Regions from separate parts of the Neobacillus sp. 114 genome, predicted to be linked through region 2. Evidence: riboswitches for the same ligand, from Rfam matches in the RefSeq annotation. Region 2 holds a riboswitch; the other holds the start of a gene.

Region 1 (8,472 bases), 1.4 Mb from region 2:
GGGGCATTACACTTGGTATCGCAATGGAAAATGGGATTATGATTTATATAAACAGAATGATATACATGCGATTAAGGGAGCGGAAAGAGCCCATAAATTGTTGATCCGGTTGGGAGAAAATCCGATTATAGCCAAAGAAATCGCACTGGCAGTTTTATTCCATACGGATTCTTATATGCCGGAAGGTTTTATCAACCGGACCCCGTTACAAGAAATCGTCAAATTAGCCGATGAGATGGATGAGGAAGAAGGCGGAATGCATCATTATCGAAAAATGGATCGAGATAGAGCCATAAAAATGATTGAGCGGTTAGACGAAATGGTTGAGGAGGAATTGAAAAGCAGTGAGTTATAAAATAGAGAAAGGCGATGCTTTCCGAAAACATCGCCCTTCTTGATAAAGTTTTTCTTTAAATAGGTTCGCTTCACTACCATTTACCCCAAATATTTATGGTACAACGCTTTAGCTTCCGAAATATCCTTAGTTCCGTGAACTAATGCCCTTCCATCTTTAAAAATCACTAGTCGATGAGCATTCTCAGAATAGGATAGAAGGTACGGGTTTCTCTGTACAGCTCCAGTTTGTTTCGCCAATATTTTTTCTAACGCTTCCAGGTCGCGCACCATTGGAACGGAGGGACGTATTTGAACCGAATCCCTTCCACAAAGTACTGCCGTTTTTGTTTGATTTTCAAAGGATAAATAAGGGTACGAGCGCTGAGGTCCGCAAGAAGGACAATCCTTCTTCTTCAATTTGTCTACTTGAATGGCACTATATTGGTTTTTCCATAAATCAAAGGAAACAAGTTTGTTTCTTAATGAATCCATATCCCCAACCAAGATTTTCAATGCTTCACTTATTTGAAAGGAGACAACCATGTTTACGGCTGGACTAATTATTCCTGCCGTGTCACAGGTTAACCCTCCCAGAGGAACTGTTTCAAGCAAACAAGAAAGGCAAGGCGTTTTTCCAGGAATGATCGTGTAGGAAATGCCGTAGCTTCCTACACAAGCACCGTAAATCCAGGGAACTCCGACTTTTTGCGAGACATCATTTATTATCATTCTTGTTTCAAAATTATCCGTTGCATCCATCACCAGATCTGCTTCTTTTGCCCAGTCTTCAAGCTCTAGGGCTGAAGCATCTGCAATGATGGCCTCAATGTTCACAGAAGAGTTTATCGCTATTAACCGATTTTTGGCCGCGATCGCTTTTGGAATTCTATTTTTCGCATGTTCCTCTGTAAATAACTGCTGCCGCTGTATATTGGACCACTCGACATAATCACGATCCACAATGGTGAGTTTGCCAATCCCAGCACGGACAAGTGCTTCAGCACTTGCAGATCCAAGTGCTCCAACTCCAATGATGAGTACATGTTTATTGGAAATTTGCTGCTGACCATCTTTTCCTATTGGAGAAAACAACTCTTGCCTAGAGTATCGATTATTCACCTGATACTCATTCCTTCCTTAGGGCTGCTGGCTGTCGCATATCTCTTTTTCTCGATTCTGCCCGCTTCATAACCCAGCCTTCCCGCTTCAATCGCCAATTTCATCGCTTTTGCCATTTTAACCGGATCCTTTGCAGCTGAAACCGCAGTATTTAACAGCACCGCATCAGCTCCTAATTCCATTGCATAAGCAGAATCAGCAGGCGATCCGATACCAGCATCGACAATGACAGGAACTACGGCTTGTTCAATAATAAACTGGAGGTTTACCGGATTGATAATCCCTTGACCAGAACCAATTGGCGACGCCCCTGGCATGACAGCATGACAGCCTGCTTCTTGAAGTTTCCGGGCTAGCACCACATCGTCCGATGTATAAGGGAGTACAATAAAGCCTTCCTTCACCAATTCTTCGGTGGCCTTTAGCGTTTCAATCGGGTCAGGAAGTAACGTTTTATCACAGCCGATCACTTCCACTTTAATCATGTCGCATAAGCCTGAAGCTTTCGCTAACTTAGCGATTCGGACAGCCTCTGCAGCTGTTTTCGCTCCTGCTGTATTCGGCAGCAGCGTATATTTATTGGTTTCTAGCTGCTCCAAAAAATTCGGCTGGCTGGCTTCAAAAATATTCATCCGTCTAACTGCAAATGTAAGGATTTCTGCTTCGGACACTTCGACCGCTTGCTTTTGGATGTCGAAGCTTGGATACTTCCCCGTTCCCAGCAACAAACGAGAGTGAAAGGATAATGGACCAATTTTTAACATATCAACCGCCTCCAACAAAATGAACTATTTCAATTCGGTCTTTATCTGCTAATCTAGTACTTTGGTGTTCTAACTTGGATAATATTCCACCATTTACTTCTACTACCACAACCTTATCGTGGATTTTATAATGCTTGAGAACATCTGAGACAAATATGATATTGTCTGGTATTTGGGTCCACTCGCCATTTAAGGTTACCTTCATGTTCTTACCTCCTATACCGAAAAATTTTTCAATACTTTGATATAATCTTTAACGGCTAAAATGGGGTCACGCGCTTCTAATACACCAGACATGACAGCAATCCCGTTTGCCCCCGCCTTGATTACCTGCCCAGTATTCTCTGGTGTTATTCCGCCAATGGCAATCACCGGAATATCCAGTTGAGTGAGCCTTGTCAATTCCCCAAGCCCATTTGGGGGCTTGCCCGGTTTTGATTGGGAGGGAAAAACATGCCCGTATAGGAGGTAGTCAGCACCCTTCTCCTTTGCATTTTGTCCTTCCTCGTAGGAGTGAATCGAGGTCCCGACCCTAAGTTGAGGAAAATGTTCTTTTACACAGTCTGAATCTAAACTATGATAGGCTAATTGAACTCCAAGGGCCATTGCCACGATTGCAACATCTACCCGATCGTTAATCACGATTTTTGCTGGAGGGACGTTTACATTTGTTAAAAGTTCGACTGCTTGAAAAAGTTCCTTTGCTGATTTTTGTTTTTCCCGCAAGTGTAGCGCAGTTACAAATGGATGAATATCCTTTGCTATTTCAGCCAACTGGTCGACCGACATTTTGCCATTGGATATAAGATGCAACTCTTTTTCTTTTAGACTAGTAAAAATACAAGTCCCCCCCCTTTGAGTGGATTTCGCTGGTCTAAGGAAACGCAAAACAGGCAAACCAAAAAGCCACTTCCTTTTGTAAGAAAGTGGCCGAAATTTAGAAATAAAAATTTTGCTCTCCAAAAATCCCGTTGTCCACTTCCCTACGCTGGCATTAACCAGATCAGGTTCATAGAGTCCCGAAGTCACACTTCAATCTCAGCCTTTTCAAAAAGGCACCTCTAGCGGATTTGATTCATATTCATTTGAACATATTACCTTATATGGATTTATGTTAACACATTAATCAGAAAAGTCAAACATTTCAAGTTGAAATATTTACTCGTACGTTCATCAAATTGCTTCGAATTTTTTCTCATGTACACCCTATTTTGAGACACGAGAACCGTCCCCATGCATCAAACTTTTATGCTATAATCACTTTAATATAGTGGAAAGCAGGCTGTATATGGATAAAAAAGTAGGCCAATTTCTAATTGAGAATGAACAAAAGTTTATACATTTTTGGGAAGAGCAAATTATTGTCCATCATTACCGGGATAATCCAGAGCTAATATTACAGAACGGTCATTTAATGTACCATCTCATAACAAATTCTATGTTAAATGGATTCTCGGAAGAAGATGTTAAGTTATTGGCGCACAAAGTAGCCCGGGAACGGGTCAAGGGCAATATCAATATTGGGGAGTTTGTTTATAATGTTAATCTGGGTAGGAGTATTATTATTAAATACTTAAACCTTTCCGGACTCATGCCCGAAGATCTTCAGGCAATTATTAACTTGGTCAATAAACAGTTCGATTTATTCTGTTATTTTGCTGTTTCTAAGTACACCGAAATCAAAGATAAGAAACTTCAAGAACAAAATTTATTTATTTCCCAAACACATAAGGACCGACTGGCGATTCTTGGCCAAATGTCTTCGAGCTTTGTCCATGAATTTCGCAACCCGCTTACTTCCGTTATGGGCTTTATAAAACTATTAAAACACGAGCATCCCACTCTACCGTATTTAGATGTCGTCAGCCAAGAATTAGATCAACTTAAGTTCAGAATTACTCAGTTCCTTCATACATCAAAACTGAACATGCTGGCAGAAAGCCAGAATGAAGACATTACCATCCATTTATTAATAGAAGAAGTGCTTGAATTCCTATATCCAAGCATCGTCGATGGTAATGTCCAAATTCATACTAATATTGATGCTGATATTTGTATTACTGGCGATAGGAATGAGTTAAAACAAGTTTTTCTAAACCTGCTAATAAATGCAGTTGACGCTGTGTGTGAAGAAGAAAATCTGCGAAAAATTGATATCCAAACAAATATAGATGATCACCAAATCAAAATTCGTATTTCTAATAATGGCCCCACTATCGATCCTGAGGCAGTACAATTAATTTTCGAACCATTCTTCACTACTAAGAAACTAGGCACCGGTATCGGCTTATTCGTTTGTAAGAATATTGTTGAGAAACATCACGGTGAAATAGAATGTATATCAGATAATCACTTAACTACCTTTCAACTTACATTTCCTATTAAACAGAATTAGAATTCAAAGCACCGCAAAGCGGTGCACAGATTGTCGAGAAAGTATATTTTTCTCGGCAATTTTTTATTTTATCAGAATCCGAAATTCATTTTTATGAAAAATTGTCCCTGCTAATGGGCCTGTTGATTTCCGCTCCAGGTGCTTCGCTTTCCGCGGGCGGTTCGGGGAGCCTCCTCGGCGCGTTCCGCTCCTGTGGGGTCTCCCCTGTCCCGTACTCCCGCAGGAGTCTGCGCACCTTCCGCTCCAATCAACAGGGAGATTATCAACCTAAAGAATTGCAACACACTTTTTCCAGTCTGAATAAGTGTGTTACAATCTTTTTCATGTTCTGGCAAGCTGCAGTAAGAAGGGTCTGCTCACTTGCTTTTTTTATCCCCCGTAACCGGCAATAGCGAAGCCCGTGCAGCTCTTTTGAGTCTGCGAAGCTTCGCTCAATTTTTTCCTTTCTAAATTTATAAAGCTCTTTTCCTGATTTAGATAAGCGATTTATTCTTACCTTCTCTTTGTGCTCCTCCCATACATGTCGGGTGACAACTTTCACTTTATTTTTTGATCGGGTGCATTGGGATAAAAACGGACAGCTTTCACATTTCTTTGAATCTGATTTGTATTCTCTATAGCCCTCTCGGGTTGTTGTCTTGTAGGGTAATTCTTGATTATTAGGACAAATATAAAGATCCCGTTCTTTGTCATATGTAAATTTCCATTTAAGGAATAAGCCGGTAGTAGGATGGAATCTACTATGGGCAATAACACCAAATATATTACTATCCGAAAGTCCCTTACAAATAGGATTAGTGAGATAGCCTGAATCTAAAGCAACAGCTTCAACCATAAAACCAAACCGTTGGACCTGACGGTCCAATCGATTCAGGTAAGGAACGGAATCATGAACATTACCGGGAGTGACATAGACATCAGTAATGATATTGAACTTCATGTCTGTAGTCCGATGATCAAGATAACAGAACATTTCCTGCTTATTTTCACGGGACATAAAACCACATTCAGGATCTGTTGTGCTTACCCGAATTTCTTTTGTCTCTTTCACTTCCTCTTTTTCCTTTAACGGCTTTTTTCCATGATTAATTCTATCCTCTTCTATAGCTTTATTAAGATCCTCAAGATATTCGCGAGTTTCAACTTCTACCTCTTCCTTTGTAAACTTATGATTATTGGCGTTTGCCTTTAAATGAGTAGAATCCGTAAATAAAACTCGTCCTCCAACCATTTTGTGGTTCATTGCCTGCAGAACAATCTCATCAAATATTTCCTGAAATATATCGGTATCAATTTCCGTATTGATAACTTTGAAACGATGTTGGCGATTCCAACTGATCGTAGAATGATGTTGAACCGGATCGTGGAATTTTAAACCTAAAAACCACCAGTAGGCAATGTTCATTTTAATTTCTCTTTCTAGTTGTCTTTCAGATCGAATACCAAAAAGGTATCCAATAAACATCATTTTAAAAAGAATTAGTGGATCAGATGGGCGGCCGTTATCCTCACTATAAAATGGACGAACTTTTTCTAAAAGAAATGAAAAATCTATATATTTATCAATCAAGAGAAGAAGGTGGTTGTCTGGAACTAATTCATCGATAGAAACAAATTCGTATTCACTTTGGCTAGACTCTTTTGGCTTTAACATTGATTTCACCACTTATTTTATTATTTATTGGTTGAGTTGCAGGTCTTTTTATTAACACCTGTTGATTTGCGCGGAAGGCACGAAGACTCCTGCGGGAGTACGGGGCAGGGGGAGACCCCACAGGCGCTTGCGCCGAGGAGGCTCCCCGGCACGCCCGCGGAAAGCGAAGTGCCTGGAGCGCAAATCAACAGACATGTTGAAAAATCTATGTATTAATAATATTATAACAAATTAACGCGGTGAATTGTTAAAGAATGCGAATAAAAATAGAGGCTGCCGAGGGTTTCTCGACAGCCTGAGCACCGCAAAAGCGGTGCATTCTTTAATTAATAGTTTTCAAATTGTAATAACTACCTTACCTTGAGCATGACCTTGTTCAAAACACTTGAATGCTTCCTTAATTTCACTTAATTTGAAATTTTTATAAATAACTGTGCGATTTTTCCAGCCTCGATAATTAAGAACATCGGGAGTGCAGTACTTTGTGTACACAACTGCATTCATTACCCCACCTCAATTCCGTTATAATCATGCATATGACTTGAGTATTACGAATTAGACCAATAGTCATAATACGTGACAAATCCTTTGTCTTAATAGGTTTGCTTCTGTATACTCAAAACCATAGTAGGTATTTGTTCGAGGAACGTTTTCTGCCAGCTTTTCCTTAAATACTAAAAGCCGAGGAGTGATGATGTGATAATTCGTGTTTACGAGAAATTGGAGGCGGCCCTTCTGGATTGGGAAATGATGAAGAACGCTTTAGAGGATGAAAGCGAAGAATGTGCCGAACGGTTTGAAAGACATTTTTATGAGTTTATTGACGAATTAAAGATTTGGTATCAGCAGTTGGATCAACCACCAGCCACTATCGATGATGCAGAAAATCTTCCTGAAATCAGTGAGATGATCGAGCGTTTACCCGCACCGCTCCAACTCAACTTTTTAACAGAATTGGAGTTAATTGTTGAAGGAGAAGATCAAGTCCGCTACGATTGACCTCCAACAATCCTCACATGGATAAAGGCTTTGCTCATTTTTCCAGCAAAGCCCCATTGTTCAAAGTATTCTATTCTTCCATTCGCTTATTAAATTTATTATTTGCATTAAATTCATATTTTTCATAGGTTCCACTAGAATTCTGTGATAATTATGAAAATAATGTTATAAATGTTCACAATATGTTCACATTTTTCTCTCAGTGGTAAGATTCGTGTTGAAAGCGTCTTCAACATATTTACAAGGGGGAAAATACATGGTATCGAATACTAGATTCAGAAAATTGGGCAGCCTTTTTGCCAGCGCAGCATTGATTTTCAGCTTGGCTGCATGTAGTGGATCATCAACTTCATCAAAAGAAAGCAAGGATAACAGTAACAAAGCATATCCTGAAAAGCCAATTGTTGTTACTGCCCCTTCTGGTGCCGGCGGTGGTCTTGATACAACTGCCCGTGCTCTCTCTAAAGTTTTGCAGGAAACAGGCCTATCTAAAACAGCTTTGTCTGTTGAAAACAAACCTGGCGGAGGACAAGCCGTAGGTCTTGCTGATTTTGTCGGCCAAGATTCTAAAGATCCTTATCGACTCTATCTTCCATCTGTTCCATTGTTAATCAACAATCTTAAAAAGGAAGGAAACAGCCCTTACTCCTATAGGGACCTAACTCCATTAGCACAATTAACAAAAGACTATGGAGCGATTGTTGTCCCCGCAGATTCAAAATATAAGGACCTGAAGTCACTCTTTGAAGATTTAAAGAAAAACCCTAGCAGTCTGACATTGGCCGGCGGCTCGGCGCCTGGTTCACAGGATCATTTAGTGGCGATGCTCCCTGCTGTAAAAGCAGGTGTGGATGCGACCAAGATCAAATATGTGTCCTATGACGGAGGTGGAGAAGCAATGACCGCGTTAATCGGAGGGAACGCAGATGTTCTTGCCACTGATATTTCTGGAACGGGGGAATATCTAAAGGCCGGGAGAGTCAGAGTGCTCGGTGTCTCCTCTCCTCAGAGATTAAAAGGACTTTATGCGGATATCCCTACTTATAAGGAAGAAGGAATAGACGCTGAGTTTACGATCTGGCGCGGACTTTTCGGCCCTAAAGACATGCCTGATTATGCTGTGGACTACTGGAATAAAACATTAACTAAAATGAGCCAAACTTCTGAATGGAAACAAGTATTAGAAACCAATGGATGGGAAGATG
Region 2 (8,472 bases):
GGCATCGTCAATGCCCTAAACATCAGCACCGTATTAAGATTCATGAGCGCCCTTGTCTTCCTGCTCATGTACATGAAATCCCTGAAAGTGTCAATGAAGGTATCACAATGATGGTGTTTCAATGAAGGTATTACTACGTACGAAGGTGTCATGGACCGCGCTTGGACAATTCCCTCCAGAGACGGACACATAATATGGAAATTACTCTTTAAAAGTTGGGGTTTTTATCCCAACTTTTTATTTTTAAAACTAGGCAGTGAAGAATTTATTTTAAGTGTCACAACTAGGGATTATTCATAATGTAAAGGTAGGCTGATATCTGATTTCGGGGGGAAAGAATATGATTCGTATAAATAATCAGGTTGTTAAGGCTGAGGAACTTTATAAACAAATCTCCAACCAAGAACAGCGGAAAATTATAAAACAAATGACTGCTTATGAAGAGGTTTATTCGTATCAAACCGTGGAGCAGCTTAAATTCGAACTGACTTTTCGGTCTAATACGATGAGAGCTGCCCGTGAACTGAACAAAAGCGGCGCAATATTTACAACCTTTACCTATGCAATCTGCAATAAAAAATATTGGGACCGGCTCGGCAACGGAGGGTTCTTACTAAAGCCAGGGGCAAGTCCTTCGACTGCCATTCTAGACATCTTAAAAAACGGAAAGCTATATGCTTTTGAGTGTTCCACTGCTATAGCCATTGTTTTATATATTGCTACCCTTTATTCAATTGGCAGAACACGATTTGATCTGCTGTTTGAACGCCTATATTTAATGGACTGGCAATTTGATGAGGATTTGCCGATATACCAAAAATTTGGTGATGATTATTTACCAGGAGATGCTCTTCATTTCAACAATCCAGATTTCAGTCCAAAGGAACCTCATTGGAGAGCGGAAAATGTCATCTATTTTGGCGACGATCAATACTATGGCCACGGAATCGGTATTCGAAACGCCAAAGTCATTATAGACTTCCTAAACAAAAAACGAAAACCCAGTCCCAACCACTCAGCATATCTGATGAACATGATCTCTCGCCCAAATTATTCATATTTTCTAACATAACGGTAATGGTTTCAGGCACCGCGCGTGGACATTTGTCCACTTACGGTGCCTGAATATGACATCCTTAAATTCTCAAGATTATTATCTATTAAAAGTTAATGTAGGCATCTTCTGGTTTGATATCCTTATTGATAATTTTGGTATCTTTTAGCCATTTTGCGGCATGTTCCCAGACTACAGAATCCTGGTAGCCGAATGGTTTATCTCCTGCATCCATCAACGGCAGCAGAATTTCGAGGCTCTTCGTCTCGATGTCCTTTTCCAATGGCGATGATTTGTCTTCATGCTTTAATAGAATGGACAGCCCCTCTTCCGGATGGTTCGCAACATATTTTTGTCCATCTCTTATGGCGGCCATAAACTTCTTAAATACTTCAGGTTTTTCCTTTAACCCTTTTTCACTTCCTACCAGCACCAATTCATAATAGTCTGGTACACCATAATCTGCTGGATTTAATGTACGCATTGGGTGTCCCTCTTTATCAAGCAATAATTTCTCATGATTGATATAGCCGCCAATCAAGGCATCGGTTTTTTTCGTAGCCATCGCTGGAATCAAGTCCCAGCCAACATCGACCATTTTTATCTTTCCAGCATCTCCGCCATTTTCCTTTACCATCGTTTGAATGATCGCTTCATCCAATGGAATCGATGGATAGCCAATCGTCCGTCCAGCCAAATCCTTCGGTGATTGAATCGGGCTATCGGCTGCAACCATTAATTGGTTAAGCGGATGTCTAACGAGAGCAGCGAAGGACCGAACAGGAATATCCTCTCCACGTGCTACTAATACCTGCGGCTGGTAACTGATCGCCATGTCAAATTTTCCAGCGGCCACAAGTTTTAAAGGATCGTTCGTGTCTGCAGGCATTTGAATGTCGACATCCAGTCCTTGTTTTTTGAAATACCCCTTTTCTTGTGCAGCAAAAAGAAACGAGTGAACGGCATTCGGATACCAATCAAGCATCAAGCTGACTTTCTGGCGGCCCTCCTCTTTACTTGAGGACTTATCGGCCCCTGCCTTCCCGCATGCGCTAACTAACAGAAGCAGCAAACTTACCATAATTAATAAACTTTTTTTCACCATAATGACTTCCTTTCACCAATTAACGAATCTTATTTTTTATTAACTTTTTTTCTAGTAAGCTTATAAACAAAAACAACACAATTCCCATTAAAGAAAGCAGAAAAATAGCTGCAAAGACCGAATCTGACTGGAGATTCGAAGACATCCTCCGGCTAAAATAGCCCAGCCCTTCACTTGCCCCTAGCCACTCTCCGATAGTGGCGCCGACGACACAATAAACCACCGCCATCTTCAAACCGGACATGATGGGTGGCAAGGCCATCGGAACCTGCACCTTTTTAAAAATAGTCCAGCGTCCGGCCCCCATTGTTAACAGTAACTCACGATATTCGCTTCCGCCCGTCTTCAACCCGTCATAAGTACTTACAACGATTGGGAAAAAGGCAACCAAAATCGTCACCGCTACCTTGCTCCAAATGGTATAACCGAACCACATGATAAAAATCGGCGATATGGCAATCATCGGGATCGTTTGCGAGATGATTAGAAAAGGATAAAGCACTTTTTCTAATATCCTAGAAAAATGCATACCAACGCCTAAAAACAGCCCTCCTATAAGCGAAAGTCCAAAGCCAATCAAAACCTCTAAGAATGTCGCCGGTAAATGCTCGCCCAAAAGAATCTCACGATTATTCACAAGTGCCTCGCCGATTGCCATAGGTGCAGGCAGAATAAATGAAGGCACCATTCCAGCTTCAACTACCCACTGCCAAATACTGATTAAACAAATGGCCGTCAGCAAGAACAAACCGTATTCTCCGACCCACCTTTTCCATTTACTTTTCATGCTGTATCAGCCGCTCCAATTCTTTACGCATCGAAATAAACTCTGGTTGATAAATAGATTCTGAGTTTCGTGGTCTTGGCAGGATGACCTTGTATTCCTGGATTCCTCTATTTTGAAGGAGAAGAATTCTATCGCTTAATAATATTGCCTCCTCGAGATCATGTGTTATGAACAGAACGGTCTTTTGAAGCTCACCCCATAGCCCCAATAACCAGCTATGCATTGTTCGTTTCGTTAATGAATCCAGTGCTCCAAACGGTTCATCCAACAATAAAATTTCCCTGCCTGTCATAATGGTCCGTAAAAAGGCGACACGCTGTTTCATTCCGCCTGATAATTCATCTGGATAAGCATTTTCATATTCCTCAAGGCCGAAGCGCGATAACCAAGCACGGATTTCGTGTGACTTTTCCCGCTTGTCCTCTTTCACGATTTCTAAGGGCAACAGCACGTTTTCTATTACCGTCCGCCAAGGCAGCAGTAAATCTTTTTGCGGCATATAGCCAACTTTTCCTAGTCTGCCTGAGGTTAGTTCCCCAGCAATTTGTATTTTTCCCTGGCCTGGTTTAAGCAGTCCGGTAATTAATTTAAAAAGTGTGCTTTTACCTGATCCGCTTGGGCCAATAAGCGAAACAAACTCCCCCGCCTTTAAATCGAGCGAAAGCTGTTGAAAAATCGGCCAAGCGTCCCTATCAAACCTATATGTTAAATCTTCGATGTGTAACATAGTTGAATTAGACAGGCCAATCTCCTCCCTCATAGACCATGTCCCAGAACATATACTCAAATCTGGATGTAATGAGAAAATGCTCTTCTAAAACCGCCAATTCTCGCTCTGGTTTTCCTTCCGTTAATTGGTCTAGCAAATCTATTAGCCAGATAGCCAGGGACCCAAATTCATCAGAAGAATACATTTTGACCCAGTCGCCGTATAATAGATGATTGCTAGAGTTTTGATAGTTTTCTGCTAGCGTTTTGCCAATTTCCCAATAGCTCCACATACATGGCAGCAGGCTTGATATTAATTCCTCCAAGGAACCATTTTGAGCCACATTCAGCATGTAGCGGGTGTAAGCTAAATTAATCGGAGTAGGTTCCGTGCCTTCAAGATCCTGTTCCGTTATTCCAAACCGTTTTGCATACTGGCGGTGCAGGTCCATTTCACCATGTAATGTTTCGTCTAAAAGCTTTGCAAAAGCCGCCATGGTCCCGACATTTCTTGCCTTCACCGTTCCAAACGCAAACAACTTTGAATAGTCAATAAGAAACACATAGTCCTGCTTCATATAGCGAATAAAAGATTCGACCGGGAGATCACCACGTCCCAACCCGACTACGAATGGGTGCTCATGTGTTTTCTCCCAAATACAGTTAACTTTTTCAAAAAGCCGTTCTGAAAATTTCATTGGCTTTACGCCTCCTTCTCTGTGTTACACCAGACAGCAATAAATTGTGCTAACACTTTTGTAAAGTCTAACAATTGCCGAATCTCGACCTTCTCATTAACAGCATGGGCATCCTCTAGTTTTCCCGGTCCAAAAATAACTGTCGGAATTCCTGCCCGGCCAAGCCAGCCTGCATCTGTTACGGTCGTTGACATATCTAGTACAGGCTTTTTCATAAGCGTTTTTTCAAAGGAGCTTGCCAGCATTCGGGTTCCGGAATGGTCCAAATCAAGCTCTAAGGAAGGGAATATTTCACCACGATCGATTATCATGGATTTACCGCCCCAAACAAATTCCGGTGGATTGTCACGAAGCCATGGATCCGCTGCTGCCACTGTACCAATATGCTGCTCGATTTCCTTTATAATCTCTTCGTAATCTTCATTTGGGTAGAAATGAACGGTTACCCACAAGGCACAGCGGTCGGCAACAAACGCAGCATGCCTTCCGCCCTCAATCACAGCAGGGTTAATTGTATTCATACCTGATGGAAAACCTTTGTAGCTTTTTGTTACAGCCCAGTGGCGTTCAAGCTCTTGAAGACCATCGATGATTTTCATCATTTTTTCAATCGCACTGGCGCCATTGACACCTCCGCCGGCATGAATCAGCCTTCTTCTCATTCCATCATGATAGGTTTCTTTGCTTTGAATTGTTATCCAGCCGGTTATGACGCCGCCCTGCCCTTGGATATGTAAATCGCTTGTGTCTACTACTACTGCATAGTCAGCAGAATAGCCCCTTTCCAAACAAGCAAGCGTTCCTGCTTCGCCAACTTCTTCCCCGATAACAGACTGAAATTGCAAATCCCCTTTAAGCGGAACCCCAAGCTCTTTTAAAAGTTTTATTGCAATGAGAGCTGCGGCAATACCTCCCTTCATATCGGCAACGCCACGTCCATAAATATAAGGATCCTTGATTCTGGCAGAAAACGGGGCAGACCCCCATTCCTTCTCATCGCCAACCTCAGCAACATCCACATGTCCATTGACAATTAAACTATTATATTGCTCAGAGGATTCACCCTTTAAAATTCCAACCACATTCGAATCCCCGGGATATACTTCCCACATATCGATTAGAAATCCCAAGTTTCCTAAATAGCTTTTAAGAAACTTCTGGATTCTCGTTGTATTGCGGGCCGGAGGACTTTCAGTCGGAAACGCAATTAGGTCGCTCAAAAGTTTAAGCAGTTCGGCTTCCCTAGCTTCCACTTCTTGTCCAATCGTTTCTATTAAATTTTCCAGATCAACCATTCCTAAAGCCTCCTAAATTCATTCTAGGTTTTAAAAAAATAAAACCCACTCTTTATAGCAAAGGTAAGAGTGGGTTTTGATCGTTCCACTTCCCTCCGCTGGGATCATCCAGTTCAGGTTCAAAGGGTTCGGAGCCGTGCCCCATCTCAAGCCTTTTAGGCTTCCCCCAGTGAAGGTCCTATTTAGTTACGGTGATATTTTTCTCGCCAAGCGGCACTTTCTTCCTTAAGAAAATCGTTAAAATCACAAATCCAAGCAGTGCTCCGGCAAAGGAACTAAAAATAAATAATGGGATAAACCCGAATAGCGTTGCTTTCTGCCCGAGGATTAGGGTTGCAATAGGATAGGAAAGCAATGCTCCAAGAATACCCGTCCCAATAACTTCTCCTATAACAGCAAAGTAGATTTTTCTAGTTTTCCAAAATAATAGTCCGGCTAGAAACGCCCCGAAGATGCTTCCAGGAAACGCAAAAAGCGACCCCGTCCCCATCATATTCCGAAGCAGGGAAACACAAAAGGCCTGGGCCACGGCATAATAAGGGCCCAACAGTACCCCAGAAAGGACATTTAAAAAATGCTGCATTGGAAAAACCTTTGTAAAGCCAATCGGAATCACGACCAAATTACTTGAAAGAGTCCCCATCGCAATCATCATGGCTGTTAACGTAAGCTTATACGTTTTTTTCATGATTTCCTCTCTCCCCTACACTTTTTCGTAAAGCCTTTGCAGCTATGAGCGGTGAATTGGCAAGGCTGATGGCGGTTATAACTGAAACGCCATCAGCTCCGGCTTCCACTACAGTTGCCGCATTTTCACTTGTAATCCCGCCAATTCCAACGATTGGTACAGCAATTCCTTGGCTTCGCAGTTCCTCGATAAGTGCAGTCCCTCTTGATGGCTTTTCATCGGCCTTCGTTTTTGTTGGAAATACCGGTCCAATTCCGAAATAATCGGCACCGGCGCTAAGTGCTCCTTCTGCTTCCTCAGGAGTATGAACGGATACACCAAGAATTTTACTATTGCCAATTTGACGCCTGACTATTTCAGCCGGTTCATCCTCCTGACCGATATGAACCCCATCTGCGTTAAGCCTGATTGCTAGTTCAATATCATCATTAACGATAAACGGAATTCTGTGTTCTTTGCATAGGCTTTGCAGTTTTTTCGCAAGAGCATATTTTTCTTCCCCGATTAAAGCCTCTTTGCCTTTTTCCCGAAATTGAAAAAAGGTAATTCCTCCGGCGATGGCTTCTTTCAATACCTCAACAGGGTCCTTCCTGCAGTTTGCTGTTCCCATAATAAAATATACTTTCAATGCTTCGCGTAAGTTTATCATGATTGGACCATCTCCATGATTCTTTTCCGGTAAGCACCATGGTTTGTCGGCCCATGTCCCTGACCAATCGCAATTCCATCTTCAATTGCAGCCTGAATAAAATCCTTCGCCTTGATGACCGCTTGATATACATCTGCTCCCTTAGCCAGTTCGGCGGTAATCGCTGCTGAAAAAGTGCAGCCAGTGCCGTGTGTGTTCTTAGTCGGAATTCGCTTACTCGTAAAAGTATAGAATTCTTTTCCATCGAATAGGAGATCTATCGATTCTGAAGGGTTTTCATCATGGCCGCCTTTCAGAACAATGTTCTGCACCCCTAAGGCATGTAATTTTTTTGCTGCTTCACGCTTATCTTCCGCTGTACGTATAGACATCCCGGTTAGAACCTCAGCCTCGGGAATGTTCGGGGTAACCATTTTGGCAAGCGGCAATAAAAATTTCTGCATCGCAGAAATTGCTTCCATCTGCAGCAAGGAAGCTCCGCCTTTGGCAATCATTACAGGATCGACAACAACATTATCCCAATGATATTTTGTAAGATTAACAGATACAGCTTCGATAATTTCCGCATTAAATAACATACCCGTTTTCACCGCATCGGTCCCCATGTCCTCACCGATGGCTTTCATCTGTTCGATAACAACTTCGGCTGTCATTGGATAAACCCCATGGACGCCTAATGTATTTTGCACAGTAACGGCGGTTAATGCGGACATGCCAAAAACCTCTAACTCCTGAAACGTTTTTAAGTCCGCCTGAATTCCTGCCCCGCCGCCTGAATCGGAACCTGCAATCGTTAACGCCATTTTCATTATTGCTCTCCTCCAGCTAATTTTTTTATGGAAGCGTAAAGATTGATGTCATCTGAAGCAACCTTTGAAAGCTGGTTCAAAAATTCGATTTGAAAGCTTCCTGGGCCTGATTCCACCGTTAGTTCCGCCGCCTTTTCTGCGGCTATTCCGTATATCGAGACTGCAGCAACAGACGCCTGCATTAAATCTTTTTCTACCCCGGTAAACGCACCAATAACGGAGGTTAACAGACAGCCAGTACCTGTCACTTTTGTTAACAATGGATGCCCATTAGCCACAACGTATGTAGTCCTGCCATTGGTAATAACATCTTCTTTCCCTGTGATGACGACGATACAGTTTAATTTTTCTGCAGCAGTAATGGCAAGATCGGCAATATTACCATTTGTGCGTCCCGCATCAACACCCTTGATTTCCCATTTCTCGCCAACGACATTGGCAATTTCAGCGGCATTCCCGCGAATGATGGATATCTTTAATTCCCTCATGATTCTTTGCGCTGTTTCCGTCCGATAAGGGGTTGCCCCTGCACCCACCGGGTCAAAAATAACCGGAATACCCTGTTCATTGGCCGCCTTCCCTGCCAAAATCATCGAATCTACCGTTTGCGGATTTAACGTACCAATATTTAAAACTAGTGAACTAGCAATCCTTGCCATATCGGCTGCTTCTTCAACAG

Evidence for each region. A riboswitch is a leader RNA that binds a small molecule or an ion and turns the genes downstream of it on or off. The one in region 2 is predicted to bind thiamine pyrophosphate.
Region 1: it holds a riboswitch for thiamine pyrophosphate, as region 2 does, so the genes downstream of both, QNN06_RS20125 (thiamine phosphate synthase) here and QNN06_RS13600 (acetylornithine deacetylase) in region 2, are expected to answer to the same signal.

What each region holds. Positions count from the first base shown of each region.
Region 1 covers NZ_CP126144.1:4,147,476-4,155,947, forward strand. Annotated here, with positions in the region: gene QNN06_RS20105 (HD domain-containing protein) at 1-355, shown strand, start outside; gene QNN06_RS20110 (thiazole biosynthesis adenylyltransferase ThiF) at 436-1,455, opposite strand; gene QNN06_RS20115 (thiazole synthase) at 1,452-2,219, opposite strand; gene thiS (sulfur carrier protein ThiS) at 2,221-2,424, opposite strand; gene QNN06_RS20125 (thiamine phosphate synthase) at 2,436-3,032, opposite strand; TPP riboswitch at 3,183-3,292, opposite strand; gene QNN06_RS20130 (histidine kinase N-terminal domain-containing protein) at 3,508-4,614, shown strand; gene QNN06_RS20135 (IS1182 family transposase) at 4,877-6,268, opposite strand; gene QNN06_RS31255 (zinc-binding dehydrogenase) at 6,605-6,772, opposite strand; gene QNN06_RS20140 (hypothetical protein) at 6,965-7,267, shown strand; gene QNN06_RS20145 (tripartite tricarboxylate transporter substrate binding protein) at 7,524-8,472, shown strand, end outside.
Region 2 covers NZ_CP126144.1:2,768,902-2,777,373, reverse strand. Annotated here, with positions in the region: gene QNN06_RS13630 (MFS transporter) at 1-111, shown strand, start outside; gene QNN06_RS13625 (protein-glutamine gamma-glutamyltransferase) at 341-1,072, shown strand; gene QNN06_RS13620 (ABC transporter substrate-binding protein) at 1,161-2,159, opposite strand; gene QNN06_RS13615 (ABC transporter permease) at 2,179-2,946, opposite strand; gene QNN06_RS13610 (ABC transporter ATP-binding protein) at 2,936-3,706, opposite strand; gene tenA (thiaminase II) at 3,681-4,352, opposite strand; gene QNN06_RS13600 (acetylornithine deacetylase) at 4,358-5,647, opposite strand; TPP riboswitch at 5,721-5,825, opposite strand; gene thiW (energy coupling factor transporter S component ThiW) at 5,826-6,335, opposite strand; gene thiE (thiamine phosphate synthase) at 6,319-6,984, opposite strand; gene thiD (bifunctional hydroxymethylpyrimidine kinase/phosphomethylpyrimidine kinase) at 6,981-7,793, opposite strand; gene thiM (hydroxyethylthiazole kinase) at 7,793-8,472, opposite strand, start outside.